One region of the Priestia sp. TRM10 genome, then DNA from elsewhere that is predicted to be linked to it. Evidence: predicted binding sites of a transcription regulator. Region 1 holds the regulator's gene; each other region holds the start of a gene.

What was found. The regulator LexA, encoded in region 1, represses DNA repair genes until DNA is damaged. The targets are predictions, from matches to a motif close to CGAACATATGTTCG.
Region 2: ACK3CR_RS13650 (DNA polymerase IV) is a predicted target of LexA. The motif match lies at 2,109-2,122, and genes of this name have one in related genera.
Region 3: recA (recombinase RecA) is a predicted target of LexA. The motif match lies at 3,502-3,515, and genes of this name have one in related genera.

Annotation. Positions count from the first base shown of each region.
Region 1 is NZ_JBJZOT010000015.1:493,640-501,056, forward strand. It holds gene tkt (transketolase) at 1-1,007, opposite strand, end outside; gene ACK3CR_RS19265 (DUF896 domain-containing protein) at 1,193-1,426, opposite strand; gene ACK3CR_RS19270 (YneB family resolvase-like protein) at 1,503-2,174, opposite strand; gene yneA (cell division suppressor protein YneA) at 2,241-2,558, opposite strand; gene lexA (transcriptional repressor LexA) at 2,720-3,343, shown strand; gene ACK3CR_RS19285 (hypothetical protein) at 3,402-3,614, opposite strand; gene ACK3CR_RS19290 (LCP family protein) at 3,768-4,739, shown strand; gene ACK3CR_RS19295 (Gfo/Idh/MocA family protein) at 4,897-6,102, shown strand; gene ACK3CR_RS19300 (DinB family protein) at 6,211-6,714, opposite strand; gene ACK3CR_RS19305 (DHA2 family efflux MFS transporter permease subunit) at 6,940-7,417, opposite strand, start outside.
Region 2 is NZ_JBJZOT010000013.1:451,774-459,190, reverse strand. It holds gene ACK3CR_RS13655 (ABC transporter ATP-binding protein) at 17-811, shown strand; gene ACK3CR_RS13650 (DNA polymerase IV) at 822-2,066, opposite strand; gene ACK3CR_RS13645 (OsmC family protein) at 2,169-2,615, opposite strand; gene ACK3CR_RS13640 (GerAB/ArcD/ProY family transporter) at 2,662-3,783, opposite strand; gene ACK3CR_RS13635 (Ger(x)C family spore germination protein) at 3,801-5,012, opposite strand; gene ACK3CR_RS13630 (spore germination protein) at 5,002-6,597, opposite strand; gene ACK3CR_RS13625 (YczF family membrane protein) at 6,731-6,952, shown strand; gene ACK3CR_RS13620 (TspO/MBR family protein) at 6,991-7,417, opposite strand, start outside.
Region 3 is NZ_JBJZOT010000015.1:652,360-659,776, reverse strand. It holds gene ACK3CR_RS20105 (YmfK family protein) at 1-572, shown strand, start outside; gene ACK3CR_RS20100 (helix-turn-helix domain-containing protein) at 585-1,535, shown strand; gene pgsA (CDP-diacylglycerol--glycerol-3-phosphate 3-phosphatidyltransferase) at 1,585-2,163, shown strand; gene ACK3CR_RS20090 (competence/damage-inducible protein A) at 2,231-3,472, shown strand; gene recA (recombinase RecA) at 3,678-4,715, shown strand; gene rny (ribonuclease Y) at 5,186-6,745, shown strand; gene ACK3CR_RS20075 (TIGR00282 family metallophosphoesterase) at 6,838-7,417, shown strand, end outside.

The sequences.
Region 1 (7,417 bases):
CCTTTTAAAGCTTTTTCAAACTGCTCAGCAAGCTCGCCATACTGCTCTTTGTATTCTGCAAAAAGCTTGTTCCATTTTTCTTCGCTTTCTTGTCCTTTTTGAACAATTGTACTTTCAAAATGCTCGTACACTTCATCAGGCACATGGAAATCTTGTTCAAATGTCCAGCGATAAGCTTCTTTTGTTAGCTTCATTTCGTCTTCACCAAGTGGTGCACCGTGAACACCTGATGTACCAGACTTGTTTGGAGAACCATAACCAATTACTGTTTTCACTTCAATTAATGTTGGACGTTTTGTATCTTTTTGTGCTTCTTCAATCGCCGCATTAATTTCTTCAATGTTGTTTCCGTCTTCAACACGGATAACTTGCCATCCATATGCTTTGAAACGATCTTCTACGTTTTCAGAGAATGAACGATCAAGTTCACCATCTAATGAGATGTCATTAGAATCATAAAGAACAATAAGACGACCAAGTTGTAAGTGTGCAGCAAGTGAAGCAGCTTCGCTTGCAACCCCTTCCATAAGGTCTCCGTCTCCACAAATCGAATATGTATAGTGGTTTACGATGTCAAAGTTCTCTTTGTTGTAAGTTGCTGCTAAATGTCTTTCACCCATAGCCATACCTACAGCCATTGCGATACCTTGTCCTAGTGGACCTGTTGTTGCTTCAACACCAGCTGTATGACGGTATTCTGGATGTCCAGGCGTTTTACTTCCCCATTGACGGAAGTTTTTGATTTCGTCCATTGATAGATCATAGCCTGAAAGGTGTAGAAGGCTATACAGAAGCATTGATCCGTGACCTGCTGATAACACGAAACGATCGCGGTTAAACCATTCAGGGTTTTTCGGATTATGATTCATAAATTTTGTCCATAAAGCATATGCCATTGGAGCTGCGCCCATCGGCATTCCAGGGTGTCCTGAGTTTGCTTTCTCAATTGCATCAATAGAAAGTGTGCGAATAGTAGTGACTGATAAATCTTCAATACGTTGTGACATTTTCTTTCCTTCCTTTCTGCTAACAAAAATCTAATAATAACTCTATCATACTAATATTGCCTTGATTTGTACAACAATTCAATAGCAATTATATCATTTCTCATTAACGCTGTTTTCACTCATAAAATACACAAAAAGGCCAGAGTATAGCACTATTTCTCCTCTAACCTTTTTATGATAACCCATTAATTTAATTTGTTACGTTTTTGACTCTCTTTTAGCTTTTTCGGTGTAACATCATTGCCTTCTGGATCGACAATTTTGACCGAATGTAAAGAATTGGTCATTGATTTACGAAAAGTTTGTAAATATTCTTGTCGTAAATTTTTTTGTTCAGAAGCTTCTTTTTCTGTTAAACCTTCTGTTTTTGATTTGTTTGCAAGCTCATTAATTCGAGCAATTTTATCTTTTGATAACATTGTATTCTCCTTATAAAAAGTTCTCGTTTATGTACATATCGTACAAAAGAGAGGGTAAATTAGCAAGTAAGTTACCTTATTCTATTTCAATGTCCATTTTTTCATTCTCTTCTTGTTCTTTCATATGTTCCTGATAGCGACGGTGAACTGTTGCTTTGCTAACATCATACCCTAATCCTCTTAGCGTTAAAGCAATATCATAAAACGTCAGCTTTTTAGCTCGAAGTCTTATAATGTCTTCAATAGGAACTTCTTTTTTATCTCGTCCACCGCTTGTTCTATTTTTTAAGTTTAGTTCAGGTTTATATCCGTTTTCTACAGCTCTCTTCATTCCCCGCTTAATTTTAAAGCGAACAATTTGGCGCTGATATTCTTCAACAGCAGCTAAAATATTTAAAACCATTGTGTCACTTTCAGATAAATAAAGCTCACCTTGTTCATTCAACGTATAAACTTTAGCACCCGCTTTTTTCAGCTCATGCATAAGCGCTACTTTACTGTTGCCACGTCCAAGTCTTGTATCATCCTGTACAAGAAGCACATCTCCTTTTCCTTCTTGAAAAAGAGTGAGTGCTTCAATAATTCCATCACGTTCAACGTCATATCCACTATGACGCTCTTCAATAACTTTTATAATTTCAAAACCGTGCTTTTTAGCAAGCTCTTCTAACTCTTCTCTTTGCCTTATTAATGATGTTGTTTGACTTTCTTTTTCCGTGCTTACCCGACAATAAATAATCGCTCTCATATTTCGCCCCTACACAGTGTTTTTAATCTATTATTTCATGAAAGAAAAGAAAACAGCAAGAATCTATTACTGTGTTTTAGCAACAAGCGCATTGTTTAGTTTTTCTTTTAAAACTGGAATATAAATTTCTTCGCCTTCTTTGAGGTCTTTCTTCTCTATATTGTTCTGCTTCTCGACCCAATCTATAAAATCAACGGTTGAAAGCTGATGATTCCCTTGATACTCGTTCGCTAATCCCCAAAGCGTGTCACCTGCTTTAACGGTAACAATCGCATATTGATCAAGCTCTGGCTCTTTTGACACGTTTAATATAATAAATGAAAAAAGTGCAAGTCCTGCAAAAAATGTGACATAGTATGTAAGTGAATTAGTCCTCGTTTTCATCTTTCTCCCACCTTTAAGAATGTATGTTCGGAATATATGTTCTTATTTTATCTCTTTCATTCTTTTATTGTCAACGGATTTTTTTCGAACTTATGTTTGTATCTATGAAAAAACCATGTTATAATCCTAGTAAGATTGAGCTAGATTTGAGGTGAATCCCAATGACAAAGTTATCGAAGAGACAGCAACAGATTTTGAGTCATATAAAAGAATGTGTAAAACTTAAAGGATATCCCCCGTCAGTACGCGAAATTGGTGAAGCAGTCGGACTTGCATCAAGCTCAACGGTTCACGGGCACTTAGCTCGCCTTGAAAGCAAAGGATTAATTCGACGTGACCCTACAAAACCGCGTGCAATCGAGATTCTGGACTTAGATCAAACAAACGATGTTCAAAAAAATAATGTTATTAATGTTCCGGTTATTGGTAAAGTAACAGCAGGACAGCCTATTACAGCTATAGAGAACATTGAAGAATATTTTCCGTTACCTGATAAATATGTGGCTCCTGATGAGCACGTATTTATGCTTGAAATTGTTGGAGATAGTATGATTGAAGCTGGAATTCTAAATGGCGATATGGTAATTGTGAGACAACAACAAACAGCAAGCAACGGCGATATTGTTGTTGCTATGACAGAAGAAAATGAAGCAACAGTAAAACGTTTCTTTAAAGAAGAAAACTATATTCGTTTACAACCTGAAAACGCCACAATGGCTCCTATTATTTTGAACAATGTTTCAATTTTAGGAAAAGTTATTGGCGTATATCGCTCGATTCATTAGAAGGCGTAAAAAATCCCTCTTACTTATTTAAAGAGGGATTTTTTACGCTATGTAGTGATCATGTACAACCTTCGCACTCGTAATAATGATCTTTTGCTTCAATAACTTTGATCAATTTGCCAATCTTCACATCATCTTCATCTGTGAACTCAATATCTGCCACGCGCTCTAGAATTTGAGATGCTGCCTCTTCTTCACTTTGCGCAACAACGCTAAATTCTCCTTCTTTCTTTAGCGAAAGCACTTCGTATTGAAATAAATAACGATTCATTTTCCCCTCTCCTTTCCTATAAAGTATATCCTAATATACACTAGCAGAAAGAATGCGCGCAAGAAATCTGATTACGCTCTTTCTCTTCTGAGATGCCAAACAAAGAAAAGTTTGATACAATGTTTGCTTAAGAGTACAAATGCTACTGGCATCATGATAGAGAAAGTGGTGAAAAGCACATTGGAAAGAACCGAAAGAACAAGAAATAGAAAAAGAAGACGTCGACCAAGATGGGGCCGCATTATTCTAGCGCTCATCCTTCTTGTAGTCGTCGCTGGAGGAATTTATAGCTTTATTCAATATAAAATAGGACTCTCTGAAGCTCAAGATGGAAGTTTCGCAAAAGACGGAGAGCTTTATGATGACTTTAATGGCTCACTTCCTAACGACGGAAAAATGAATGTCCTTTTGCTTGGAAGTGATTCACGAGGTGAAGATCACGCTCGTACAGATTCTATCCTTATTGCACACTATGATCAAGACGCAAAACAACCTAAAATCGTTTCCCTTATGAGAGACATGTATGTTGACGTTCCAGGACACGGAAAACAAAAATTAAATTCTGCCTTTGCTTTTGGAGGACCTGAGCTTTTACGTAAAACAATTGAAGAAAACTTCGGTGTTGATATTAATTACTATGCTGTCGTAGACTTTCAAGGCTTCCCAAAAGTCGTGGACGCGATTGCTCCAGACGGTATTACCGTAACCGTTGAAGAAGAAATGTCTTCTGGTATTGGTATGACCCTTCATGAAGGAAAACAAACATTACATGGTGATAAACTTCTGGGCTATGTTCGCTTCCGTCACGATAGTTTAAGTGATTTTGGACGTGTTCAACGTCAGCAAGAAGTGCTAACAAAACTGAAAAAAGAAGCCGCAAGCATTGGCAGTGTCTTCAAACTTCCAAAATTGCTCGGTCTTACAGATCCGTATGTTGATACAAACATTGATCAAAAAACACTTCTACTCCTTGGAAAAGACTTTGCTACAGGAAGCACTAAGGAAGTTAAAACACTTCGCCTCCCTCTTGACGGTACATTTGAAAATGCCCGTGAAGACGTTGGAGCTGTGTTAAGTATTGATAAAGAAGAAAATAAAAAAGCTCTACAAGAGTTTCTTGATTAAATGAAGGAAGACTCACATTTTCACAATGTGAGTCTTTTTTTATACCAATTAATCTTTTAGAACATATATTAATAGGAACACAAATAACTTCTGTTGTATTTTCTAACAATGCTTTTTATACTTTAATGAGAGTTTCTAAAAAACAGGAGGCATGAATATGGGGGAATTTGAACGTCATAGCACTTTTTTTTCGGGTTTTCTAAACAGCAACTATTTGCGTGAAAAAGATAAACACATTTATAAAAACGAAACACCTCTTTATAAATTTAACATTATTGGTGCCGGGATGATTGGGCATGAGCATATTAAAGCAACAATGTTAGAAGGACGTGCTTCAGTTCATGGCATATATGATCCTAACCAAAAAAGTGTCAAAGAAGCCCTTCATATGATTGAGGAAAACTTTCCGGGTCATATTGTACATGTTTATGATAATTTAAAAGCAGCGTGCGAAGATCCTGATGTTGATGGACTTATTATTTGCACCCCAAATTATACACATAAAGAAATTGTGGAAGAAGCGATGAAATCTGGAAAACATATTTTACTTGAAAAACCAATGGCAACTACGTTGAAAGATGCATGGATCATTCAACAATGGGCTGAGTCTTATCAGAACGTTTTTCAAATTGGTTTGCAATATCGCTACAAAGCGCTTTATCAAGAAGCCCTTTATGAGACAAAAGAGCGCAACTCAATTGGAAATATAAAAACGATGATGATGACAGAACACCGCCTTCCTTTCTTAGATAAAGTCGAGCAGTGGAATAAGTTTTCAGAACTTTCAGGCGGAACTCTTATTGAAAAATGTTGCCATTACTTTGATTTATTAAATCTATTTGCAGATGCTAAACCCTTTTCTGTTTATGCAGTAGGTGGAAACGCTATCAATTTTAAAGACTTTCAATATGAAGGAAAGAAAGCTGATATATTAGATCATGCAAACATCATCATTATTTATGAAAATGGAATACATGCTTCTTTTAATTTGTGCATGTTCTCTCCCCTTTTCCGTGAAGATTTAACGCTGTGCGGAGACCGTGGAAGACTATATGGATATGAAAATGAAGATTTTCTTCCCTATCATAAACCATCTACACATTTAGAAGTGCTTTGTGGAGAAAGCGCTCCTGCTAAGATTACTACTCCTTGCTATCCTGAAATCATTCAAAACAGCGGTCATAATGGCGGAACGTACTATGAACATAGGGCATTTGTTGATGCGATTGCTGGAAAAAAAACAAAAGCAGCTACTCCTGCTGAAGGATTTTGGTCTATTGCAGTCGCAAGCGCTGCTGATGAATCGATCCAAAGCGGAAAAGTCGTAACTATACGCGAGTTTCTAGATAGACACCTTTCATAAATAACGAATCTGTTACATTTTTAATGTTGATAATAAGTCAAAATTAAAGGAAACCCCCTTTCTAAGGGTTTCCTTTATTCTCCTACTAACAAACTATTCAGCATACTATTAAAGCGGTGGATTTTCCACACCTAAACGAATCCAATCTTCTTTTGGTGGTCCATAAACCCCAAAAGGTTTTAGTCCTGCTTGACGCATCAAAACTGTAACTTGGCCGCGATGATGAACAATATGCTTAATTAATCCCATTAGGATCATAGCGTTTGATTCCTCTCTTCCGAACGCTTCTTGTATGTGTTCTAGGGATTCATCTGTCCATTGTTCTTCAATGACTTTGGAGGCATAAGAACTTACATTTTTAAAGGTTTCAGCGATTTCTTTGGCGGAAGTTGGGACATTTCCTGCCTTTTCGACTTCATCTATCTTCAACCCGAAATGAGCTAAGTATTCTGGAATATTTGTTGTGAAATGCCACGCAATTCTTCCTAACGTACGACCTTCTGGATAAACTTGCTGTTTTAACGAATGATCTGTCAAGCCATCTAAAACCTTTTGAGTTAATAAGGCTTCTTTGTTCCACTCTCTAATAAAGTCTGCAATTGTTACATACATATGTAATACCTCCATCATCAATTTTCATTTTGGAAACCACATTCTAAAACGGTCGTTCTCGTTTTTCAAATATCCTTCCTTATTAAGTTCTTAAATGCTTTGTCCACCTTTACAACCAAAACGAACATTTGTTCCCTTTTGATTATAGCAATACTTCCAAAAGGAATCAAATATTAATACTTAAATAAAAACCAAAAAAGCCGATGCATAAGCATCGGCTTTTTATTAATGTGCGCGCTGTTCAACGTTTACTCGCTTAATAAAGAACGAGATAACTAAACCAATAACAGCAACGATAATCGCAAAGATAAAGGCATGTTGAACGCCATTTGTAAATGCAAGAACCTGGTTGAGCGGATCCTTTTGATCAGACACTGTTTCAAGGAAGCTTCTTGATCCTGAAGAAAGGATTGAAATTCCTATTGCTGTACCAATCGCTCCTGCTACTTGTTGTAATGTGTTCATAATTGCTGTTCCATCTGGATATAGCTCAGGTGGCAGCTGGTTAAGTCCATTTGTCTGAGCAGGCATCATAATCATTGAAATACCAATCATAAGCGCGATGTGTAATCCAACAATAAATCCTGTTGATGTTTCAAGCGTTACGGTTGAGAAACCATACATTGTTCCTGCTACAATAACAAGACCAGGAATAACGAGCCATTTAGGACCAAAACGGTCGAACAATCCACCCATAACAGGG
Region 2 (7,417 bases), on a different contig from region 1:
GGTAGGAGGAACAGCAATGAATACCGTTATTTCGCTAGACAACATTTCATGGATCAGACAAAAGCAACCGATTATTAAAAATGTGTGCTGGACCATACAGGAAGGTGAACACTGGGCACTTGTTGGTCGAAACGGCTCTGGGAAAACGACACTTTTAAATATGATTAACGGCTATCTTTGGCCAACAAAAGGAAGCATTTCTGTTCTTGGAGAAACGTTTGGTCGCGTTAATTTACAAGAGCTTCGCAAGCATATTGGAATTGTTAGCTCTTCTCTTAGCGAACGATTTTCTTCAACAGTGCTCTGTGAAGAAGTTATTGTAAGCGGAAAATTCGCTTCTATTGGATTATATGACCAAACAGAAGAGGCAGATTTTGAAAAAGCGACTGAGCTTATGAAGATGCTTGGAATCAAAGGTCTAGCAGCCCGAGAGTATGGTATCTGCTCACAGGGTGAAAAGCAAAAGGTGCTTATTGCACGAGCTCTTATGGCAAATCCCAAGCTTCTCATTCTTGATGAGCCATGCAATGGCCTTGATTTACTTTCACGTGAAGCATTTTTAGAAAGTATTGAAACACTAGCATGTCTTGAGGATGGTCCGACCTTAATTTATGTAACACATCATATTGAAGAAATTTTACCTGTTTTTAACAAAACTTGTTTATTAAAAGATGGAGAGGTCTATGCTCAAGGAAATAAGGAAGAGCTTTTAACCTCTAAAACGTTATCAACTTTTTTCAACGTTCCTCTTGAAGCTCAAACAGAAAACGGAAGAACTTACGTTAAAATTCTTCAACAAGAAAAGCGCTAAACAATTATGTTTAGCGCTTTTTCCATGCTCCATATTTTTTCTTGAAGTTTTCTTCAAAAGAAGAAGATTTTTGAATATGATGAACTCCTCGGTGTAAAAGCGGCTTATCAAATTCTTTATTAATATCCTCTACAACATCTAGGATTTCTTCGTCTTGGATTTCATTTTCATATGTAAACAAGCTAAGCTGTTTTAATGATTGCTCTTTTTCTTCAACCCGAAGAGCTGTTACACCAAGAAGGCGTACAGGAGAACCGTTCCAGTGTTTGTCAAACAAAGAAGAAGCAACTTGAAAAATATCTTCTTTCTCTTCAATTGGATTCATCAATTGCTGACTTCTTGTTACAGTTTGGAAATTGGCGTACCGTATCGTAATTTGGATATCGTCTGTTACCGTATTTCTCAATTTCATTCGTTTGCTAACCGTTTGAGACAAGCTATTTAACGTGTTTAATAGTAGTTCATCATCGTCACTATTAAAGGCAAGCGTTGTTGAATTTCCTATGCTTTTTACCGTTGCTGCCGCATCAGGATCAACAGGGCGTTCATCTATTCCATTTGCACGCTTTTTTAGCTGTGGTCCTAGAATACCAAGTAAAGAAGATAACTTCCTCTCTTCTTCCCGAGCAAGGTCCCCTATCGTTTGAATTCCAATACTGTGAAGCTTTTCAGCCGTTTTTTTGCCAATGCCGTGCATTTCATGTACCATCTTTGGCCACAGCTTTTTTTGAACATCTCTTTTTCTTAAAATAGTAATGCCAAGCGGTTTTTTAAAATCAGAAGCCGTTTTCGCTAAAAATTTGTTCGGTGCAATTCCGATTGAAACAGGCAAATCGTATTTTTGTAAAATATCTCTTCTAATTCTTTCAGCAATTTCAACAGGCGTACCAAGCTCATGGCAGTTCGTAATGTCTAAGTACCCTTCATCAATTGAAGCAGATTCAAGCAACGAGCTTATCGTTGATAAATAGGTGAAAAGGTTTAGGGATGCTTCTCGGTATAGAGAAAAGTTAGGCGTGCAAACAACAAGCTCTGGACATTTCTTCCTTGCCTCCCACAAAGGCATTGTTGTATAAATTCCATATTTTCTCGCTTCATAATTGCACGTTAAAATAATTCCTCTTCGCTTCGTTCCTGCTACTGCAACTGGTTTACCTCTCAAAGATGGATTGTTCGCAATTTCAACAGAGGCGAAAAAAGCATTTGCATCAATATGTAAAATAACACGTCCCTTTTTTGGATACATCGATTTCATGAGCATCTTCCTTTAATATCGCTTTCCCTTTATCTTACCAAAAGAACGTATGTTCCTCAACAGATATAAAAAAGGATAAGTCCATATAGGACTCATCCTTTTTCAAACTACCCGAACAGTTTCTTCTGTTGCTAATTTTACATTTCCAGCTAAAGCTCTTGAAATCATACATGACTCTTCCGCTTTATGTGCTAGACGACGCGCTTTCTCAACTTGAAGAGGAGTTGATTCCGCTTTTAATGTAATAACAGGCTTATGCATTATGCTTTCATATGTAAAGATGTTGTTTGTAACATCCACAACAGCATCTGAATGAAGAGTTAAACTCTCTACCCCAATGTCTGCTCTCTCAAGCATAGCAGCAAGTGTTATCACATAACACGTTGCAGCTGCTCCGAGCAGCATTTCATCAGGATTTGTTCCAACTCCAGGGCCGCCCATTTCTTTTGGAATCGAAATAGAAGACGTTAAATTCCCTGCTTCAATATGCCCGTCGCTGTTTCTTCCTCCATTCCAAACGGCTTCTAATTGAAAAGGATGTTTAGCCAATGTAATTCCTCCTTCTAAGTGTTTGACTTTGTCACTATAGCACACATTACGAAAGGCGCGTACTTTTATGCTCTTTGTTTTTCCTTATCTTTTTTTGTATATAAGCAATAACTAAAAGAAGCAGTGGAAGCATTTGTGGCACAATATGAATCATAATAATATTATGTCCTGTTCCTTCTTTAATGTGCTCAGGATAGCTGCTTGCAATTGACATTGAAAGGAAGAGAAGTAAAATGCCGAATGGATATGTGAGCTTTTTATAGTCTTTAAATTTAAATAATTCTGCAGTGCCAATCAAAACAGCGTAAAAGAAAATACTAATTTTAAAGAATCCACCAAGAATAAGATAAACCATAAAAAACACATCAAGACGCTCTAAAAAATTAGCTACTTCAATTCTTTGAATTGTTCCGAGTAAGGGAAATTGAGAGCGCTCAAAAAGATCTAATCCAAGTACAGATATGTTAATCACCATTGTAAGCGTTAAGTTAATTCCACTTAACAAAATAGCTGAAATTCCTGCTATTGTACTTTTAGACTTATCCTTTAAATAAGGAAGAAGCATTAAAAATACAACCATTTCTCCGAACGGAAAATAGATCGTTGACGTTACTAATGTTTTCAATACAGGTTTCCAGCCATTTTCAAGAATCGGTTTTAAATTACTTAAATCAATAAGGCCTGACGCCATGATTAAAATAAAACCAGGTATAGCTAATAAATAAAGAAGGGCAAAAAACAGCTCACCTGTTCTAGCAATAACTTCAAACCCTTTATAAACGGCATATACCATCGTCATCATCATTAGCATACTAATGATAAATAAAGGGGTATCTACGTACGAGAATGCAATAAGAAACTCTCCGAAATCACGCAGCACCCGTGCAGATATATAAAGAAAATAGATAAGATACATCACAGCTACAATACGTCCTAGAAATGGGCCAAGAATTTTTTGAACATAGCTTGTTAGAGGTTCATCTGGATAATATTTGTACAGGCGATCGTAGAGAAAAAAGAGACATATCCCACTAAACATCCCAAGCAAAACAGCAATCCACGCATCCCTGTCAGCGCCTCCGCCAAGACCAACAACAAGAGCACTTCCATGTTCAAAAAAGATAATAAGAAAGAATAGTTGTTTTGTACTGATTTTAATATTTTCCACGTTATTCACACTTTCTGTTACCGATTAGGATTAGAAAGGAACGGTTGATTACGAAGACCTGTTCTACGGATAAAAGCGTTGACGTTTACCTCCACATCTACTTCAGTAAATCCTTTTACATTCCAATCGTCTTTCACTTCTTTCCATTTTGTTGGACTATGTTCATAAATCGTTCTTCCAAACCCAAAAATATCACTTTTATCCTTTTTCGCTCTTTTTACTGTTTTCATTACTTCTTGTTCAATTCGCTTCTCCCATAATCTTTCTATTTTTTGAATAGTCTGTGGATCTCTTAAATCAACAGAAACATTAACTCCATTAATGTTTCCTTCTGTTTCGATATTCATCAGAATAATAGGGCGTCCATGCTTCCATTTGACATTAAGTTTTGATTTTGCTCTTATTGTTTGTAGTGCAATTGCTTTTTTATGATTTTCCCAGTCTATGCTATCTACAATGTCTTTCACTTTATTTGTTGACCACAAAATTCCGTGCACATTGTCTCCTTTTACCCAATCAATTAGTTTTCCTTCTCTAAAAACAGCAATGCCGCTTGCTTCTACCTTTCCCTTTGGGTCACTTCCTTGGATACTTTCTTGCATTGATCCTTCTTCTGCACTACCTTGAATCGAAATACCGTTAATAATAGGTTCTATTCCATGAGAAGTGATTTTTTGCAAAACTTCATCAACATTTACTTTTATATTCTGTCCTCCATTGTCTTCCGCATTTTCAAGCATTTTGTTCACATAAACGGCTGGAATTCGATCAATAGGAGTTAAGTTTTTAATTACGTTCTCAGCACTTGTACCTTTTGCAATCACAATTGTAGCCGTTTCCCTTAGTTGATTACTTCGTTCAATAAAATCAAATAGTTCATATAGTCCTTTTGTTCTTGCTAATTCTTCATCAATGACAATTAAGTTTGTATGAGCATAGTATAAATTTCGTGACATTTTGCTTGTCACATGTCGACTAGCTTCAAATGGATTAACTGCTGTACTAGACATAATCGTCACAGGAGCATCTTGAACACTTGCTTGTTGTCCACCTGCAACGCTTCCTGGATTCACCACCTGCAGCGAAACTTTATATTTTTTTCCTTCTTTATCTTTACTAATTCCAACTGCTGTAACAAAAGCTAAATCAGACATTTCTTTACTGCTCCAACAACCTGATAAAAAAAAACAACACAAAATGATCATAAAAGCCCGTAGACTACGTTTCATCTTGATTTTCCTCCTCTTCTGTTGGAGGATATGGACGTTGATTTTTTCCTTGTCTTTTGACATTATCTTCATTTATAAGCGCAGGTCTACGATCAAGTGACCAAAAAGGAGCTCGAATAAACGTATCTCTTAGACCTTGAAAATCGAGTGGGGAAAGAGGGGACATATAAGGGACACCAAACGACCGCAAACTACATAAATGAACAACCATTATGATTAGTCCTAGGAAAATACCATAGAAGCCAAACGCAGCTGCACAAACCATTAAAGCAAAGCGAATAACACGGGCTGAAATAGCAATTGAAAAAGACGGAGTAGCAAAGCTCGCAATTGCTGTTAACGAAACAATAATAATCATAGCTGGAGATACAAGCCCAGCCTGAACAGCTGCTTGTCCAATAACAAGTGCTCCTACAATAGAGACAGCTTGCCCGACTGCCCTTGGCATTCGAACTCCTGCTTCTCGTAAAATCTCAAAAGTCACTTCCATAATTAGGGCTTCTACAAATGATGGAAATGGAACAACTTCTCGTTGTGCTGCAATCGAAAAAGCAAGCTGAGTTGGAATCATTTCTTGGTGAAACGTTGTTGCTGCTATGTAACTTGATGGCGCAATTAAAGAAATAAAAAAAATCATAATGCGCAAAAAGCGTAACCCTGAACTAATATCAAACCGAGTATAATAATCATCAGGAGACTGAAAAAATTGAATGAATAAAGCAGGCACAACAAGGGCGAACGGCGTCCCGTCTACAAGAATAGCTACTCTCCCCTCAAGTAAATTGGCTGCTACAACATCAGGACGCTCTGTATGATAAACGGTCGGAAATGTTGTAAATGTTTCGTCTTCAATAAGCTCTTCAATATTTCCCGACTCTAAAATGCTACCAACATCAATTCCTGAAATCCGGTCTCTTACTTCCTGAACAATTTTATCTTTTGCAATGCCATTGATGTAGAGAATGCTCACATCTGTTTGAGTTGCTTTTCCAAGCTTTTTTGTTTCCATTCTAAAATCCGTATTTTTAATTCTTCTTCGAAGCAGCGCTGTATTTGTACGAATTGATTCTGTAAAACCATCTTTTGGTCCTCTAATGGAAACTTGCGTCTGTGGCTCCTCGATAGCTCTTTGTTCTCCCCCTCTAGCGCTTCCCGAGAGTGCTTGTGGATATCCATCAATCAAAACAATGGTTTCTCCATCTACTAAAGACTGAAATAGCGTTTCCCAATCCAACACTATCTTCACGTCATCAAGAGCTACCACTTTCGTTTGCAAAAGTTGAATAGGATTCCACTCCTTAAAATAGCGTTCAATATTAGGCTCCTCAAGCAGCATCTTAAGGAGAGAATCATTAATAATACTCGCCTCAACTAGTCCATCAATAAAAACAATGGCAGACGGAATCTGTTCGTTATAACCAATTGAAAATTCTCTTATAATAACGTCTGAGCTATATCCAACTTCTTCCTTTATCCTTTTAATATTACACGTTAAATCACGCTGAAGAAGTTCTGCTGGAGATTGCTCTTCATGGGTGTCACCTGATTTGCTGTCTTCTTTCTTTTTTCGTTTCTTAAAAAACATGGCAGAGACCTACCTTTTTTTATCCATTTTCTGCAGAAAAGAGCACAATTATGCATTCATCTGTATAAAGAGAACTTCAAATGAAAAAAGTAAAAAAACAAATGATAATCGCTGGAGGAAGACTACTTTGAAAATGCTTCTTGCTCTTTTGCTTATGAGTTCTTTATCTTTCTCTTTAGTCATTGTTTTAGACCTTTTTATGAACTACTCTGTAGCGAGAGCTATTTATAACGTATTTTATGGTTTTCGCGTTATGGCAGCTTTAGAGTTCTTTTTGCTTTGTTTTCTGCTTTTGTCTCTTTTTATTTATGTAGGCAAAGAAATATGGCAACAAAGAAAAAGCAAAAAAAATTAAGAGCCAGCTTTATTTTGATAACAAAGCTGGCTCTTATATTATGAAAGACGTTTTTTTCTTCTAATAAGGTTTACAATAATGGAAATAATGATAAGGATGATAGAAATAGATGCTGTGATAACGATAGCATTCATCTCTTGTCTTTGAACGATGATAGCAATGTATGCCCAAATGAAAACAAGAGAGTAGGCAATATCTCGATTTTTCAGTGTAAAGTAAATACTTAGTAATCCTCCTACTAATAGCATAATAATTGTCCATCCATATTCACCAACACCGAAAAGTTCTGTAACTCCTTTATATTTTAGGAGGGTAAAAAAATTTACAATTGTCGCAACTGAAACCCAACCAATATAAATAGAGAATGGAAGACGCATGAGCCATGAATGATGCTTTGTTGTATTCTGTGTTTTCGTGTAAATTACAATAAGCGTAACTAAAACGCCTAAAATGATAATAAGAGAA
Region 3 (7,417 bases), 160 kb from region 1:
AGCTTCGTGAGCCAAAACTTCGCGATAGACTTGCTGTCCGTCATGGTCGCTATATTCAGCGCGATGCGGATGATAAGAAAACGTTTCGGTTTGTGCGTGATGAGCTCGGTTTGCTTGTTGATTTTATGGCAGAGCTTTTTAAAAAAGAAGGTCATAAGCTTATTGGGATTAGAGGCATGCCTAGGGTAGGGAAAACAGAATCTATTGTAGCTGCAAGTGTTTGTGCGAACAAGAGATGGCTTTTTGTTTCCTCAACGCTTTTAAAACAAACGATTCGAAGTCAGCTTATTGAAGATGAATATAGTCCAAATAACTTGTTTATTCTAGACGGTATTGTTTCAACAAAACGGGCAAGTGAAAAACATTGGCAGCTTGTGCGAGAAGTGATGAGACTTGATGCGACAAAAATTATCGAACATCCAGATATTTTTGTGCAAAATAGTGAGTATACACTCGATGATTTTTCCTATATTATTGAATTACGCAACTCTCCAGAAGAGGAAATTACATACGAACCCGTTGAAGGTCCATCCCTCATTGATGGGAATGGTTTTTCTATGTTTGATTTTTAGCATAATTGGTAGGTGTTAGCATTGACAGAGTTAGGAAAAAGGTTAAAAGAAGCACGTATTGAAAAAGGCTTATCGCTTGAAGATTTACAAAAGGAAACAAAAATCCAAAAGCGTTACTTGGCAGGAATTGAAGAAGGAAATTATGATTTAATGCCGGGGAAATTTTACGTGCGCGCGTTTATTAAGCAGTATTGTGAAGCTGTTGGGTTAAACGTTGAACAGACGTTTGAACAGTATCAGGCTGACATACCGTCCGCACAGCACCAAGTCGCTCCAGAAGAGCTTTCTCGTGTAAAAACAAGAACAAAGGAAGTAGCTCCTAAAAATTCAAAAGTGCTTGATGCCTTGCCAAAAGCCATCATTGCGGCTGTTGTAGTTGGTGTCCTTGTCTTAGGATGGGTGATTGCTCTTTACATCAACAAAGACGATAAAGAGCAGGCAAACAGCACTGATTCGCAAGTCGAATCACAGTCAGAGCAGTCATTAGATGCACAAAAAGAAGATAGTAACGATGACAGTGAGCAAACATCAACAAAAACGGATGATAATAAGGAAGCAGAAAAGAAAGAAGACGCTAAAAAAGAAGAGGAAAAAGAGTCGGATAAAGATGAATCTAAATCCAAGCTTACAGCTGTAGAAGGTGCAGCAAATGCAGGCACATACAAGCTTGAAGGAGCAGACGAGTTTAAGCTTGAATTAACGGCTACGGCTACAACTCCTTCATGGGTAGGCGTAACAAATGGCAAAGGCAACTCTTTCTTTAGCAGTATGCTTCAAAAGGGCAAAACAGAAACCATTGATTTAACGAATGAACAAGAGGTGAAAATCCGAGTTGGTTTTGCTCCTGGTGTTGAAGTGAAAGTAAATGGTGAAGTTGTTCAATATCCAAGCGATCCGAAGCAAAACGTAACGCAGAACGTTTTCATTCAATATGATGGATCTGAAGCGAATAGCGAATCATAATCGTTTCTATACGAGCTTGGTATGTACCGAATAACTGGAGGAATCAACTGTGAATTTACCAAATAAGATTACTGTAGCACGAATATTTTTAATCCCTATTTTTCTTATTATTATGTTAGCGGGCTTTGATTGGGGCACGCTACATGTTGGGGAGACAAGCTTACCTGTTGTAGATCTTGTTGGAGCCATTATTTTTATCATTGCTTCAACAACGGATTGGATTGACGGCTACTATGCCCGTAAGCTTAACATGGTCACAAACTTAGGGAAATTTCTAGATCCGTTAGCAGATAAACTCCTCGTTTCAGCAGCTCTTATTGTTCTTGTAGATATTGAGCTTGCTCCGGCGTGGATGGTTATTGTTATCATTAGCCGAGAATTTGCTGTAACAGGTCTTCGTCTTTTACTAGCAGGTGAAGGAGAAGTATCTGCTGCTGGACAGCTTGGCAAAATTAAAACATGGGCTCAAATTGTAGCAATTGCTGCGCTCCTTCTACACAATGTACCGTTTTCTCTTCTTTCTATTCCGTTTGGAGAGATTGCCCTTTGGATAGCGGTTATTTTCACCGTTATTTCAGGATGGGACTACTTTGTAAAAGGAAAGCACGTGTTTATTAACTCTAAATAAGAGGAAAAGGGATTTTAGACAATTTGTTTAAAATCCCTTTTACATATATTTAAAGGAGACGATTTTGATGAATGCAGAAATTATTGGTGTAGGGTCTGAGCTTTTGCTTGGACAAATCGCAAACACAAACGCTCAATTTTTATCAAAACAGCTTGCATCACTAGGTGTGAATGTATATTATCACACAGTTGTAGGAGATAATCCAAAACGTCTAGAAACTGCGATTGAAGCAGCTAAGGAACGCGCAGATCTTCTTATTTTCACAGGCGGATTAGGGCCTACAAAAGACGACTTAACAAAAGAAACCGTTGCAAAATCACTAGGAAGATCGCTTGTATCACACGAGGAGTCACTTGCCTCTATCAAAGACTATTTTGTAAAAACAAAGCGAGTGATGACACCGAATAATGAAAAGCAGGCACTTGTTGTAGAAGGCTCAGATGTGTTATTAAATGATCACGGCATGGCGCCCGGAATGTACATTGAAGCTGACGGTAAAACGTACATTATGCTCCCAGGACCACCAAAAGAAATGAAGCCAATGTTTGAAAATTATGCAAAACCTCACATCTTAGACCGCCTTGGTGTAAAAGATCAAATTATTTCTCGCGTGCTGCGCTTTTTTGCGATTGGTGAATCACAGCTCGAGACGGAAATTGAAGATCTTTTAGAAGCTCAAAGCAATCCAACAATTGCACCGCTTGCAGGAGATGGGGAAGTTACGCTTCGCTTAACAGCTAAGCATGAGACAGAAGAAGGGGCATTAGCTTTACTAAAAGAAATTGAAGATAAAATTCAAGAGCGCGTTGGCGAATACTTCTATGGATATGACCAAACAACATTGTTTTCTGAAGCGCTCAAAAAGCTTAGTGAAAAGAACTGGACATTAGCAAGTGCTGAAAGCTTAACAGGCGGCTTGTTTAGTGAAAGAATGACAAGTATCTCAGGTTCTGGTGAGCATATGAGAGGCAGCATTGTCACATATCATGATAATATTAAAGAACATGTTTTAGGAGTGGACACTGACGTTCTTCAAAAACATGGCGCAATTAGTGAACAATGTGCGCGCCAAATGGCTGAGAAAATAAAAGAAAAGTTTAATACATCAGTAGGAATTAGTTTCACAGGAGTTGCGGGTCCAAACACAGCTGAAGGGCATCCTGTTGGACATGTTTTTGTTGGACTTGCCATCGAAGGGAAAGAAACGGTTGTTCACGAACTGAACCTTCAAGGAACAAGAGAAGGGATTCGCAAAAGAACCGTCAACTATGGAGCATATTACTTATTAAAAGAAGACAGTGAGCTATAAAAGCTCGCTGTTTTTTACAGAGAAAAAATCGAATGAATGTTCGACTTTTTCCTTGGCAAATGACTCAAAAAGATGTATAGTAGTAATAGAAGCTCCCACCGAAAAATAACGTGTGGGAGAGGAGATACTCGCTTTTAAAACAGACTATTATACTAGCAATAGTTTTAATACATTGTGCTTTCAAAGCGCTAAAGGAGGAAATCAATTGAGCGATCGTCAAGCTGCATTAGATATGGCTTTAAAGCAAATTGAGAAACAGTTTGGTAAAGGTTCTATTATGAAATTAGGAGAAGACACTGAACGTAAGATTTCCAGCGTTCCAAGTGGTTCACTTGCGCTGGATGTGGCACTTGGAATAGGTGGATACCCACGTGGACGTATTGTAGAAGTATACGGCCCAGAAAGCTCTGGTAAAACAACGTTTGCTCTACATGCCATTGCAGAAGTACAAGCAGAAGGTGGACAAGCTGCTTTTATCGATGCAGAGCATGCTCTTGATCCAGTTTATGCAAGAAACTTAGGTGTAAAAGTAGATGAACTTCTTTTATCACAGCCAGATACAGGTGAGCAAGCGTTAGAAATCGCAGAAGCTCTTGTACGAAGCGGTGCTGTTGATATTGTTGTTGTCGACTCTGTTGCAGCTCTTGTACCAAAAGCAGAGATTGAAGGGGAAATGGGTGACTCACACGTTGGTTTACAAGCTCGTCTAATGTCACAAGCTCTTCGTAAGCTTTCAGGTGCAATCAACAAGTCTAACACAATTGCTTTGTTCATCAACCAAATTCGTGAAAAAGTGGGCGTAATGTTCGGTAACCCAGAAACAACTCCTGGTGGACGCGCGCTTAAATTCTATTCTTCTGTTCGTCTTGAAATTCGTCGTGCAGAACAGCTTAAACAAGGTAACGACGTTGTCGGAAACAAAACAAGAGTTAAAGTTGTAAAAAATAAAGTAGCACCACCATTCCGTACAGCTGAAGTAGATATCATGTATGGGGAAGGTGTGTCAAGAGAAGGCGAACTTTTAGATATCGGTTCTGAACTTGATATCGTTCAAAAAAGCGGTGCTTGGTACTCTTACAACGAAGAACGTCTTGGACAAGGTCGCGAGAATGCGAAACAGTTCTTAAAAGAAAATAAAGAGATTGCTGCTGAGATTCGTAACCAAATTCGTCTTCACCATGGTTTAGATGAAGAGATGGTACAACCGGCAGAAGAGCAAGAAAAAGTAGAAGTTCCAGAATAAAAGGCTGATTTTTTCAGCCTTTTTTTTATAATAAAATATTGATATACATAGAGTAGAAAAGCTTTTAAGCATAAAAAGAGAGAGTAGTGGAGAAAATGGAACTAGGTGGAAAATTACTCTTATCCCTTCAAAGAAAAGAATTTGAACAAATTGGAAGGCTTGACAATAAATTTTGCCACCTTTACAATTAATATGTATATCTTATATTAATGTAATGAATCAGTTGCTATGTAAAAAAGCGAATTGATGTTACAATGGAATAGGAGAACGGACACGTACTCAATGAGCATGTGTTAACATGAGTCAAAAGCTTTGCTTACCGTTCGGCTCGCTTTGATATAAGACTCAAAAATCGGGTCGCTTTTTTTATAGCGACGGCTTTTTTTTACAAGCCTTTGTATGTATATGGAAACATGAAAAATGTACATGCCGACAAGACAATTTACTTATAGCAAGAGGAGGTGAAAAGGATGGAAACTATTACAATCATCTCCGCTTTGCTTACCTTAATCGTCGGTATTGTTGTTGGGTATTTTATTCGCAGATCTATTGCAGAGGCGAAGATCGCAGGCGCGAAAAGTGCTGCGGAACAGATTGTGGACGAAGGAAAACGCGAAGCAGAATCCTTGAAAAAAGAAGCATTGCTAGAAGCGAAAGACGAAATTCACAAGCTTCGTACAGAAGCTGAGCAAGAAATTCGAACTCGCCGAACAGAGCTTCAAAAACAAGATAATCGCTTAATGCAAAAAGAAGAGAACCTTGACCGAAAAGACGAGACGCTAGACAAGCGTGAAACGGCACTTGAAGGGAAAGAACATTCTCTTACACAGAGACAACAACAAATAGAAGAAATGGAAAGCAAAGCGGAAGAAATGCTAGCCGCTCACCAAACAGAGCTTGAACGAATTTCAGGCTTAACGCGTGAAGAAGCGAAGCAAATTATTCTTGACCGCGTAGAGAATGAACTCTCACATGATGCGGCCGTGATGATTAAAGAAAGTGAACATCGAGCAAAAGAAGAAGCGGACAAGAAAGCAAAAGAAATCCTGTCGCTTGCTCTCCAAAGATGTGCAGCAGACCACGTTGCTGAAACAACAGTATCAGTTGTTAACTTGCCAAACGACGAAATGAAAGGACGAATTATCGGACGTGAAGGCCGAAACATTCGAACACTAGAAACATTAACAGGTATTGATCTTATTATTGATGATACACCAGAAGCAGTCATTTTATCAGGTTTTGATCCTATTCGTCGTGAAACAGCAAGAATTGCACTTGATAAACTTGTTCAAGATGGACGTATCCATCCAGCTCGTATTGAGGAAATGGTCGAAAAATCTCGTCGTGAGGTTGATGAGTACATTCGAGAAGTTGGAGAACAAACAACATTCGAAGTTGGTGTTCACGGACTCCATCCAGATTTAATTAAAATTTTAGGACGCTTGAAGTTCCGTACAAGCTATGGTCAAAACGTCTTAAAACACTCAATGGAAGTGGCTTTCCTAGCAGGCCTTATGGCAGCAGAGCTTGGGGAAGATGCCGTTCTTGCACGCCGTGCAGGGTTGCTTCATGATATTGGAAAAGCGATTGATCATGAAGTGGAAGGAAGTCACGTTGAGATTGGGGTTGAGCTCGCAACAAAATATAAAGAGCACCCTGTTGTCATTAATGCCATCGCTTCTCACCACGGTGACGCTGAACCAACATCGATTATCGCTGTGCTTGTAGCAGCTGCTGATGCGCTTTCGGCTGCACGCCCTGGAGCAAGAAGTGAAACGCTTGAAAACTATATTCGTCGCTTAGAAAGACTTGAAGAGATTTCAGAAGGTTACGAAGGCGTCGAAAAATCATTTGCAATTCAAGCAGGTCGTGAAGTTCGAATCATGGTGAAACCAGATACGATTGATGACCTACAGGCGCATCGTTTAGCTCGAGATATTCGCAAGCGAATTGAAGAGGAGCTCGATTACCCTGGTCACATTAAAGTCACGGTTATTCGTGAAACAAGAGCCGTTGAATATGCAAAATAAATAACGCCAGATAGTCTCGGAAACATCGTTTCCGAGACTATCTTATTTCTATCAGCTTAAAATGAGAATTTGAACGTAGAAGGGATTTAATTATGAAGATTTTATTTGTCGGAGATGTTGTAGGCTCTCCAGGAAGAGAAATGATAGAAGACTATTTGCCGCGCTTAAAGCAAAAGTTTTCTCCAAATATGATTATTGTAAACGGAGAAAATGCCGCACATGGTAAAGGAATTACAGAGAAAATTTACCGAGGCTTTCTAAATAGTGGAGCACACGTTGTTACACTAGGAAACCATGCATGGGATAAGCGCGAGATTTTTGATTTCATTGACAATGCAAAACAGCTTGTTCGTCCTGCAAACTTTCCAGAAGGAACGCCAGGAAAAGGGCTTGTTTTCTATCCATATCGAAATACAGAAGTCGCGGTTATTAACTTGCAAGGTCGCGCGTTCTTGCCTCCAATTGATTGTCCATTTAAAAAAATCGATGAACTTATCGAAGAAGCTCGCAAGCGTACGTCCCTTATTTTTGTTGATTTTCATGGAGAAGCAACAAGTGAAAAGCAAGCGCTTGGTTGGTACGTAGATGGCCGTGTTTCAGCTGTGGTTGGTACACATACACACGTTCAAACAGCAGATAACCGTGTTCTTCCAAAAGGAACGGCTTATATTT